4 regions of the Paenibacillus sp. NPDC056933 genome follow, and region 1 is predicted to be linked to each of the others. Evidence: riboswitches for the same ligand, from Rfam matches in the RefSeq annotation. Region 1 holds a riboswitch; each other region holds the start of a gene.
The links. A riboswitch is a leader RNA that binds a small molecule or an ion and turns the genes downstream of it on or off. The one in region 1 is predicted to bind thiamine pyrophosphate.
Positions count from the first base shown of each region.

Region 2: it holds a riboswitch for thiamine pyrophosphate, as region 1 does, so the genes downstream of both, ACFTRD_RS00060 (ABC transporter ATP-binding protein) here and ACFTRD_RS24745 (ABC transporter substrate-binding protein) in region 1, are expected to answer to the same signal.
Region 3: it holds a riboswitch for thiamine pyrophosphate, as region 1 does, so the genes downstream of both, thiC (phosphomethylpyrimidine synthase ThiC) here and ACFTRD_RS24745 (ABC transporter substrate-binding protein) in region 1, are expected to answer to the same signal.
Region 4: it holds a riboswitch for thiamine pyrophosphate, as region 1 does, so the genes downstream of both, ACFTRD_RS16145 (thiamine phosphate synthase) here and ACFTRD_RS24745 (ABC transporter substrate-binding protein) in region 1, are expected to answer to the same signal.

Region 1 covers NZ_JBHUQN010000004.1:138,560-140,760, reverse strand. The annotation lists gene ACFTRD_RS24755 (DUF2798 domain-containing protein) at 1-355, opposite strand, end outside; gene ACFTRD_RS24750 (VOC family protein) at 542-928, shown strand; TPP riboswitch at 996-1,108, shown strand; gene ACFTRD_RS24745 (ABC transporter substrate-binding protein) at 1,330-2,201, shown strand, end outside.
Region 2 covers NZ_JBHUQN010000001.1:8,981-11,181, reverse strand. The annotation lists gene hisC (histidinol-phosphate transaminase) at 1-929, shown strand, start outside; TPP riboswitch at 1,045-1,147, shown strand; gene ACFTRD_RS00060 (ABC transporter ATP-binding protein) at 1,325-2,092, shown strand; gene ACFTRD_RS00055 (ABC transporter permease) at 2,079-2,201, shown strand, end outside.
Region 3 covers NZ_JBHUQN010000004.1:460,447-462,647, reverse strand. The annotation lists gene thiC (phosphomethylpyrimidine synthase ThiC) at 1-1,440, opposite strand, end outside; TPP riboswitch at 1,807-1,920, opposite strand; gene ACFTRD_RS26190 (IclR family transcriptional regulator) at 2,040-2,201, opposite strand, start outside.
Region 4 covers NZ_JBHUQN010000002.1:264,891-267,091, forward strand. The annotation lists gene thiO (glycine oxidase ThiO) at 1-652, opposite strand, end outside; gene ACFTRD_RS16145 (thiamine phosphate synthase) at 657-1,247, opposite strand; TPP riboswitch at 1,552-1,661, opposite strand; gene ACFTRD_RS16150 (ABC-F family ATP-binding cassette domain-containing protein) at 1,798-2,201, opposite strand, start outside.

The DNA of each region.
Region 1 (2,201 bases):
TTAGTACGGATGCTCCACTTAATTGATTCGCAAGATAAGCGGAAATCATTCCGTACAAGGACATGATCAGAACCATCCCAATGACCATGAAAAATGACATAGCGAGCACACCCAGGATTTTGTTGGACTTGTCAAAAGGTAAGGAAAATGCAATTTTTCTCGCTACAGGTCCGACAATGAAGGATTCCACTAAAAACGCAATGATAAAGCACAATATGAATTGAAGCAGTATTTCAAGCGCGGACATCTTGCTCAATAACCCATTGTGCCATAAATTGAAGGTCATCATGACGACGACCATCCCTGTGCACATCATCATTCCAAAAACAATCTGTTCTTTCTTCGTTGTTGGCAATTCTCTCATCCTCTCTGTTTACCTTCGTAATTATAGAGATGACGACACCCTCCTCATAAGTGAACATTATGTGAACAATTATAATTTTTCCAAATTAAACTCTTATTTGACAACCTCGCAGCACAACCCTATGATATCCCTTAAAATGGTAGAAAAGATTCACTGAATATAAGGAGGATTTGGATTATGAGTTTTCAAAAGCGCATTGACCACGTCGGCATTGCCGTTCGTGATCTGGAGACCACACTCCGTTTCTATACGGAGATTGTTGGTCTTGAATTGAAAGACCGGGTAACCCATACCAACGGCGTCATCCAGCTCGCCTTTCTCGGATTCAACGGAAGCAACGAGACTGAGATTGAGTTGATTCAGGGATACAGCGACAAGCTGCCTTCCGAAGGAACAGTGCACCATTTTGCCATCCATGTCGATGACCTTGAGTCCGAGTACAACCGCATTAAGGCAACCGAGGCCGAGTTTATTGATGGAGAGATCATTACACTGCCCAACGGTTACCGTTATTTCTTCATCTATGGACCCGAGAAGGAATGGATTGAGTTCTTCCAGCGCTAAGCCATTTACTGACTGGACATGCATTGGCCTCTGGCCTATAATTACACCTAGTAATGCCCGTAACTTCATAGTTTCCCAGGGGAGTCGGAATAGGCCGGCTGAGAGTGTATCCCACCAAGATACTGACCCTTAGACCTGATCTGGATCATGCCAGCGTAGGAATCGGAGTATATCGAATTGGCCCAGCCTCTTTGCTGAGTGCCACATCTCTAACGCCTGCACGCGTCCCGGATTAACGGGGCGCTTTTTTAATGTTCTTTTATATAGCCAGAGAGCTAAAAAAAGTGACGTCATCCGGATCATAGCTGGTATAAATCTGTCGATTTATGCAAGAAGCTTGGATATGAAGCCAAGGAGTACCCCGCGCCACTGGCCGGACAACATGAAGGAGAGAAATGAAGATGAGATGGCGTAAAATGATGGGCCTATTGCTCTTGTGCGTGCTGCTGGTAACTGTTTCCGCATGTGGCAGCAAAGAAGCTGCACCTTCAGGAGAAAATGGCAGCAGCAACACCGAAAACAGCAATGAAGGTGACAACGCAGCCCTCAAGGATATTAAAGTGGTGCTGGACTGGACACCAAATACGAATCATACCGGCCTGTATGCGGCCGTAGATCAAGGTTTTTACAAAGCCGAAGGCTTAAATGTCGAGATTGTACAGCCAGGTGCCGGAGGCGCGGATACCATGGTGGCTTCGAACGAAGTGCCTTTTGGCGTAAGTTATCAGGAGAGCGTGACTCAGGCCCGCACACAAGGCGTACCACTCGTGTCCATCGCTGCGGTTATTCAGCATAACACGTCCGGATTTGCCGCTCCGGTGGATCGAAGCATCAAGTCCCCCAAAGATTTTGAAGGCAAAACTTATGGGGGCTGGGGCTCCCCGGTAGAAGAAGCCGTGATGCAGTCTATTATGGAAGGCGAAGGCGCTGATGTATCCAAAGTAAAAAATATTAATATGGGCGATGCAGACTTCTTCACTGCTGTGAAACGCGATATCGACTTTGCCTGGATTTTCTACGCGTGGACGGGTATCGAAGCCGAATTGCGCGGCGAACCGATCGACATGTTATATGTGAAGGATTATTCCGAAGCACTGGACTACTACACACCTGTACTCGTTACCAATGAACAGACGATTCAGAACGATCCCGAGCTGGTTAAAGCGTTCTTGAAAGCGACTTCCGAAGGATATCAATATGCGATCGAACATCCCGAAGACGCTGCCAACATTCTGATTAAGGCCGTACCGGATCTGGACAAGGACCTTGTACT
Region 2 (2,201 bases), on a different contig from region 1:
CCCTGGGCTCCGATCTTTTGGCACAATACCCCGACGGTTCCAGCCAATTGTTGCGTGACAAACTTGCGGAGCGGCTGGGTGTGCGTACCTCCCAACTGGTATTTGGCAGTGGATCGTTCGAGCTACTGACCCTTACCGCCCAAGCTTATCTTAATCCCGGCGAGGAATCACTCATTCCTGTGCCCTCCTTTAACTGGTATAAAGGTGCTACGCTGCTGGCAGGCGGTGTTATTCATGAAGTGCCTTTGGTCAACCATTCGCTGGACCTGGAGCAATTCCGGCAACGGATCAATGCTTCAACCCGAATCATCTGGCTGTGCAATCCGAATAATCCGACCGGAACCATTTTCACGGCAGATGCCCTGCTTGGTTTACTCGAACATGTTCCCTCCCATGTCGTGGTTGTCCTGGACGAAGCATATTATGAATTCGCGGAAAGCGAAGATTATCCGGATACGGTTAAGCTGCTGGAACAGTACAATAATCTGATTATTCTGCGGACCTTCTCCAAAATATATGGGCTGGCCGGCCTGCGAATCGGATATGGCATCGGGAATGAAAGCATCATTGAAGGCATTAACCGGGTCAAGCTGCCCATCAGTCTGACAGCCACATCCCAAGCCGCTGCTTCGGCCAGCTTGGATGATCATGAATTTGTCTCTCATTGCCTGCACTACAATCGTCAGGGACGGGAAACGTTAATGCAATCCTTTGATCAGTGGAAATTACCCTACATCCCTTCCGAAACGAATTTCATCATGGTTGATCTGTTACAGGACAGTGGCCCCATTACCAGAGAATTGTTGAATCGAGGCATCTCTGTTCGCGGCGGTGCCGAATTCGGCATGCCTACCTGGCTTCGGATTACGATTGGTACACCTGAGCAGATTGCCCGTCTGATCCGTGAGCTGGGCGCACTCATTCCCTAGTCGGTATATGACTTCTCCCTCATTCATTTATCTTCCTCACCACGACCTGCCTGATCCGGCTCTTTACATTCCGCTTCTTTATGATATATGCTGAGTACACAACTGCATATCTTGAACATTGCACTAGGGGAGCCTTGCGGCTGAGACGAATCGAACGATTCGGACCCTTTGAACCTGATCTGGATCATACCAGCGGAGGGAAGTGGAGCGGCCTTTCAGTAAGTGGATTTTTTCATGTTGATGATGAAATTTAATGTGATTTGAACTTACAGACCCACTCATTTCTCCGGAAATGGGTGGGTCTTTTTCGCGTTCTGCGGGCAGATCAGAAGGTGTAATTAGAGATCCCGCAGTTTGCTGTTTGTTTGATAACGAGGAGGAAAGGAAGCGAGAAAATGGGTGACGACATCACCATTCACAACATGAGCTATGCTTTCCCGGGAAAAAGGGATTCCCCCGTGCTCTCCAATGTGTCGATGCGTGTAGCGAGAGGAGAATTCGTCTCGATCATCGGCTCCAGCGGCTCCGGTAAAAGCACCCTCTTCAAGCTGCTGGCAGGCTTGCTTGAGCCCACCCACGGAATCATTGAAATTCCTTGGGTTCAAGAAGAAAAGCGACTGGGCCAGGTGGCCTACATGCCGCAAAAGGACCTCCTGTTATCCTGGCGAACCGTCATGGAGAATTGCATGCTCCCCTCCGAACTTGCTTCAGGGCGGCAGGATAAGGCAAGGATGCGAGCGGACATTCTCGCTGGGCTCGACAGATTTGGCTTATCCGGCTACACGCTTGCTTACCCGGACGAGCTGTCGGGTGGCATGCGCCAGCGTGTCGCGCTTTTTCGTACTTTGCTGACAGGCGGCCAGCTCATGCTGCTGGATGAACCATTCGGCGCACTCGATGCCCTGACCAAACGGGAGATGCATCGGTGGCTGCTGGAGCTGTGGGAAGGCCTGGGCAAAACCGTGTTGTTCATCACGCATGACATTGAAGAAGCTCTGCTGCTCAGTGATCGGATTATCCTGTTAACTCCGGTGGGCCAAGGCCAACAGTTGCAGGATCTGACGGTACCTTTGCCGCGTCCAAGACATTCGGACATGATCTACGAACCGACTCTCGTTCAGATGAGACGACTACTGGAGGAACAATTGCATGCGAGACGGTAATTTGAGAGATAGCATGAAGCATAGCGTAAGAGGTTGGCTTGCCCGTTATGGTCTGTTTCTTTTGCTCATGATCTTGCTGCTTGCCCTCTGGGAGTGGATTGTGCATATG
Region 3 (2,201 bases), 320 kb from region 1:
CCCTTCCCGTACATCATCCTTGTTGGGAAGACCCAGATGTTCTTTTGGCGTAACATAACAAAGCATCGACGTGCCGAACCAGCCGATCATCGCTGCCCCAATCGCTGAGGTAATGTGGTCATATCCTGGTGCAATATCGGTTGTCAGCGGTCCCAGCGTATAGAACGGCGCCTCCTTGCAGATCTCCATTTGCAGATCGACATTCTCCTTAATCTTGTGCATCGGCACATGTCCCGGACCTTCGATCATCACCTGCACATCATGCTTCCAGGCAATCTGCGTGAGTTCACCAAGCGTAACCAGTTCAGCCATCTGGGCTTCATCATTGGCATCGTAGATGCTTCCCGGGCGCAGTCCGTCCCCTAGAGAGAACGCCACGTCATACCTTTTCATAATTTCACAGATTTCTTCAAAATGGGTGTACAAAAAATTCTCCTGATGATGCGCAAGGCACCATGCTGCCATAATGGACCCGCCCCGTGACACAATGCCGGTCATCCGTTTGGCGGTCATTGGAATATATCGCAGCAGCACGCCGGCATGAATCGTAAAATAGTCCACGCCCTGCTCTGCCTGCTCGATGAGCGTGTCTCGATACAACTCCCAGGTCAGCGCTTCAGCTTCGCCATTCACCTTCTCCAGCGCCTGATAGAGCGGCACCGTGCCAATTGGCACAGGTGAATTGCGGATGATCCATTCCCGGGTAGTGTGAATGTCTCGACCTGTGGACAGGTCCATCACTGTGTCCGAGCCCCAGCGCACGGCCCATGTCATCTTCTCCACCTCTTCCTCGATGGAGGAGGATACGGCAGAATTTCCGATGTTAGCGTTGATCTTCACGTGAAAATGACGCCCGATCAGCATCGGTTCACTCTCCGGGTGATTAATGTTCGACGGCAGGATGGCCCTGCCACTCGCCAGCTCCTGCCGCACAAACTCCGGCTCCACCCCTTCACGAATGGCAGCGAACTCCATCTCCGGCGTGATGATTCCCTGCCTTGCATAATGCATCTGGGTCACGCAGCGCCCAGCCTGTCCCCGCAGCGGTTTACCTCGTAAGCCAGGATATTCTTCGGCTCCAGCTCGCTTCCCGCCCGGTTTCAATCCGTTATCCTCCGGTTTTACCGTTCGTCCCTGGTAGGCCTCAACATCTTGACGCTCCGTTATCCAGCGGGTACGCAGCGCGGGCAACCCTGCCCGGATATCGGCATGAAATCCGGGATCAGTCATTGGTCCGCTCGTATCGTAGACACGCAGCGGCTCGTTATGCTCCACCCCTTGGGGAGTATTCGTGTCATGAAGGGCTATTTCACGCTCCGGTACAGCAATGTCCGGTCGTGAGCCCTGAATGTACACTTTGCGGCTGCCCGGGAAGGGCTGAACCCGTCCGGCCGCACCTGTACTCTTTTCCAACGGCTGATCCTGCTCGTCTTGTCCCATCGTTCTGTTCTCTGTACTCATCGCTCTTGTCTCCTCCTCATTGGTAATCGACTGGATTGATAGCTTTGTGCACAGTCCCGGATCATCCACAACACAGAAAAAGAAAGAGCGGTCATACGTCAGAAGATAAGGACATCACATTCCAAGTAATACAGACAGTGGGGCAAAAGCACTTCCTACCCAACGCTCGCGAGCCGCTCTGAGCACATGGTCCAAAAAACAGCTCTGGTATCGTCGTTCGCCTGTATACGGTATATAAAAAAAGCCGGTTCCCAAGGGAACCGGCCTATGTCCATCACCACTCATGCAACTCATGCAGGCTCCAGAGCGGAGTCCATCCATAAGTCACATATGTGGTGTTCGTGGTCGTATCGCCGATTACTTCCCTACGCTGGTATGATCCAGATCAGGTGCAAAGGGTCCGGAATCTCATGCGATTCCGTCTCAGTCCGGACAATTCGGACTCCCCCAGTAACGTTAACAAGTTGCAGCATATACGCTGCAGATCCATATTCAGTTATGCTGGCCTGTGAGGCCGTCCATTACAGAGTAGCGTATTGAAATAAAAAAGACAACCTTTATATTCCAGAAATCTGAAATCAGGACAGCATAAGCCCCATCTGTGTGGCAGCTTCCTTCAACACAGGTGCGTATTCGTGCAAGGTCTCCTGGGACAGGCGGCTAACTGGGCCGGATACCGACAAAGCGGCAGCGATATTACCTCTGCGGTCCATAATAGGGACAGAAACTGCTGCTGCTCC
Region 4 (2,201 bases), on a different contig from region 1:
CTTGAACTCCGTTCACATCCATATGCAAACGTACATCCTGTATGCCTTCCATAACCCTTGCACCTATCGCTTGAGCCGACCTGACATACGCCTGCGTGAGATTAACAGGAAGGATCTCGCTCTCGGAAGGTCTGTAATATGCACCATAGATATCCCTGTTTAACCATGATGCTTCCTGTTGGACAGAGACACGATCCCACCAAAAAGGTTCTTCAGAGGAGTTCGAAGATCTGCTATTTTTGTAATTGCTGACCTCACTGTATGAACGAAAGGGAGTAATAAACCCATATTGCTGCAAACCCATCTCCACTCCACTAAGTGAACTGATTCGTTCCTTCTGTTTATGAAGTAATTCTCTGCTCTCCTTCGCGAGCCTCGCCATAACGGCATGAGTGAATTCCTCACTGTCAGCAGCAAGCATCCCGGCGGCTGCACAGGAAGTTCCCCCAGCAATCCGCGCACGCTCAACCAGAAGAACATCATGGCCTCGGGTAGCGAGTTCACATGCGATGGCACAACCGATCACTCCGCCGCCTACAATAATGGTTTCAGCATGAAGATTGCCTCGAATTTCCGATCCAAGTTTACTCCTTGATACTGCTCTTGGATGATAACCTGAACGTTTCCTTATACTTCTTGCTCCCTCTCTCATGATCTCATCTCCTTGGTTCGGCGTACTTCTGTGAATCCGTGATCGCCCGCCGCAATGAAGCTGCTGCCAGTTCCGGGTTATTGCTTTTCCAAATCGTAGAGATTACCGCAGCCCCTTTGGCGCCAGCAGTTCGAATAGCAGCAATATTCTCAGTTCCAATCCCACCAATCGCGATCACTGGAATTGAAACTTTGGTGCATACCTCAGCCAACGAAGCAAGTCCTCTAGGCTCGCAATTCGGTTTACTGGGTGAGGCGTACACATGCCCGTAAAAGAGATAATCCGCCCCACGTTCTTCTGCAACTCTTGCTTCTTCCAGAGAATGAACCGACACCCCTACGCGAAGCCGATCAACTCTCCCCAGCTCCTTATCGTAGCTATGAATAGCAGCTTGGCCCCAATGCACACCACCAAACAACCCATGTTGAGCCAGCTGATCTGAGCCATTCATGATGATTCGGTTAGATGGAACACCCTTTTTTTTCAGGCTTTGGGCCCATTGCATCTGTTGCTCCAGGGTCAGTTTTTTTTCTCGAATGTGGATATAATCGACCCAGCGCCAAACATCCATGGCAGCATGCAAAAAAGAGTTCATGTCACCTTTCCCTGGTGAAACAGCATGCAGTTCGAATGATCGTCTTGTTACATGTTCGTGGAAGATTTTCGTCTTGTTCGCCCTCCTCTTGCATGTGATTACACTAATATAAACAACAAAAAAAGCCACTTCCGCAGGGGAGTGGCCACGAATTTAGAATTCATGGATCAACTGAATGACTGCTGCATACGGTTACTCACTGCATAACAACTACGGAACCCATAGTTGTAACAATGTGTATATGCATGTTTCACACTGCAGGCAACATCGCAATAAAATCAACGATAATTGCTCACTTTGTCATTAGTTGAAACGGCCACTTCCCTACGCTGGTATGATCCAGATCAGGTGCAAAGGGTCCGGAATCTAATTCTTCCATCTCAGCCGCATCGCGCGGCCCCCCTAGTGTTCATATGAAGTTGTAGCCTATGTTACCATAGACACCTTTTTTTGTCACCGTACATTTCCATGGATTACGTTGTTCATTCATTGCTTAGGTTTGATGTAGTTATAAAAGTAGCTGATCTTGTTCGAGGTTCGAAGATACATACTATTGTTTCTCGGACCAAGCTTCAACATCCCATGTTTTGGTTACCCAGCTTTCATAGAACTCAGGTTCATGTGATACGAGCAGCACGGTACCCTTGAATTCTTGCAAGGCGCGTTTTAGCTCTGCTTTGGCTGTCACATCCAAATGGTTGGTCGGCTCATCGAACAAAATCCAGTTGCTTTCACGCATCAGAAGCTTACACAAACGAACTTTTGCTTGTTCTCCACCACTAAGCGCGTTAAGCGGACGGGTGATATGCTCATTTTTCAATCCACATCGTGCGAGATGGCCCCGGACTTCATTCTGTGTCAGATGAGAAAATTCATTCCACACATCTTCGATCGGAGTAATATTACCTGCACGCACTTCCTGTTCGAAATAGGCTGTTTCCAGATAGTCACCCA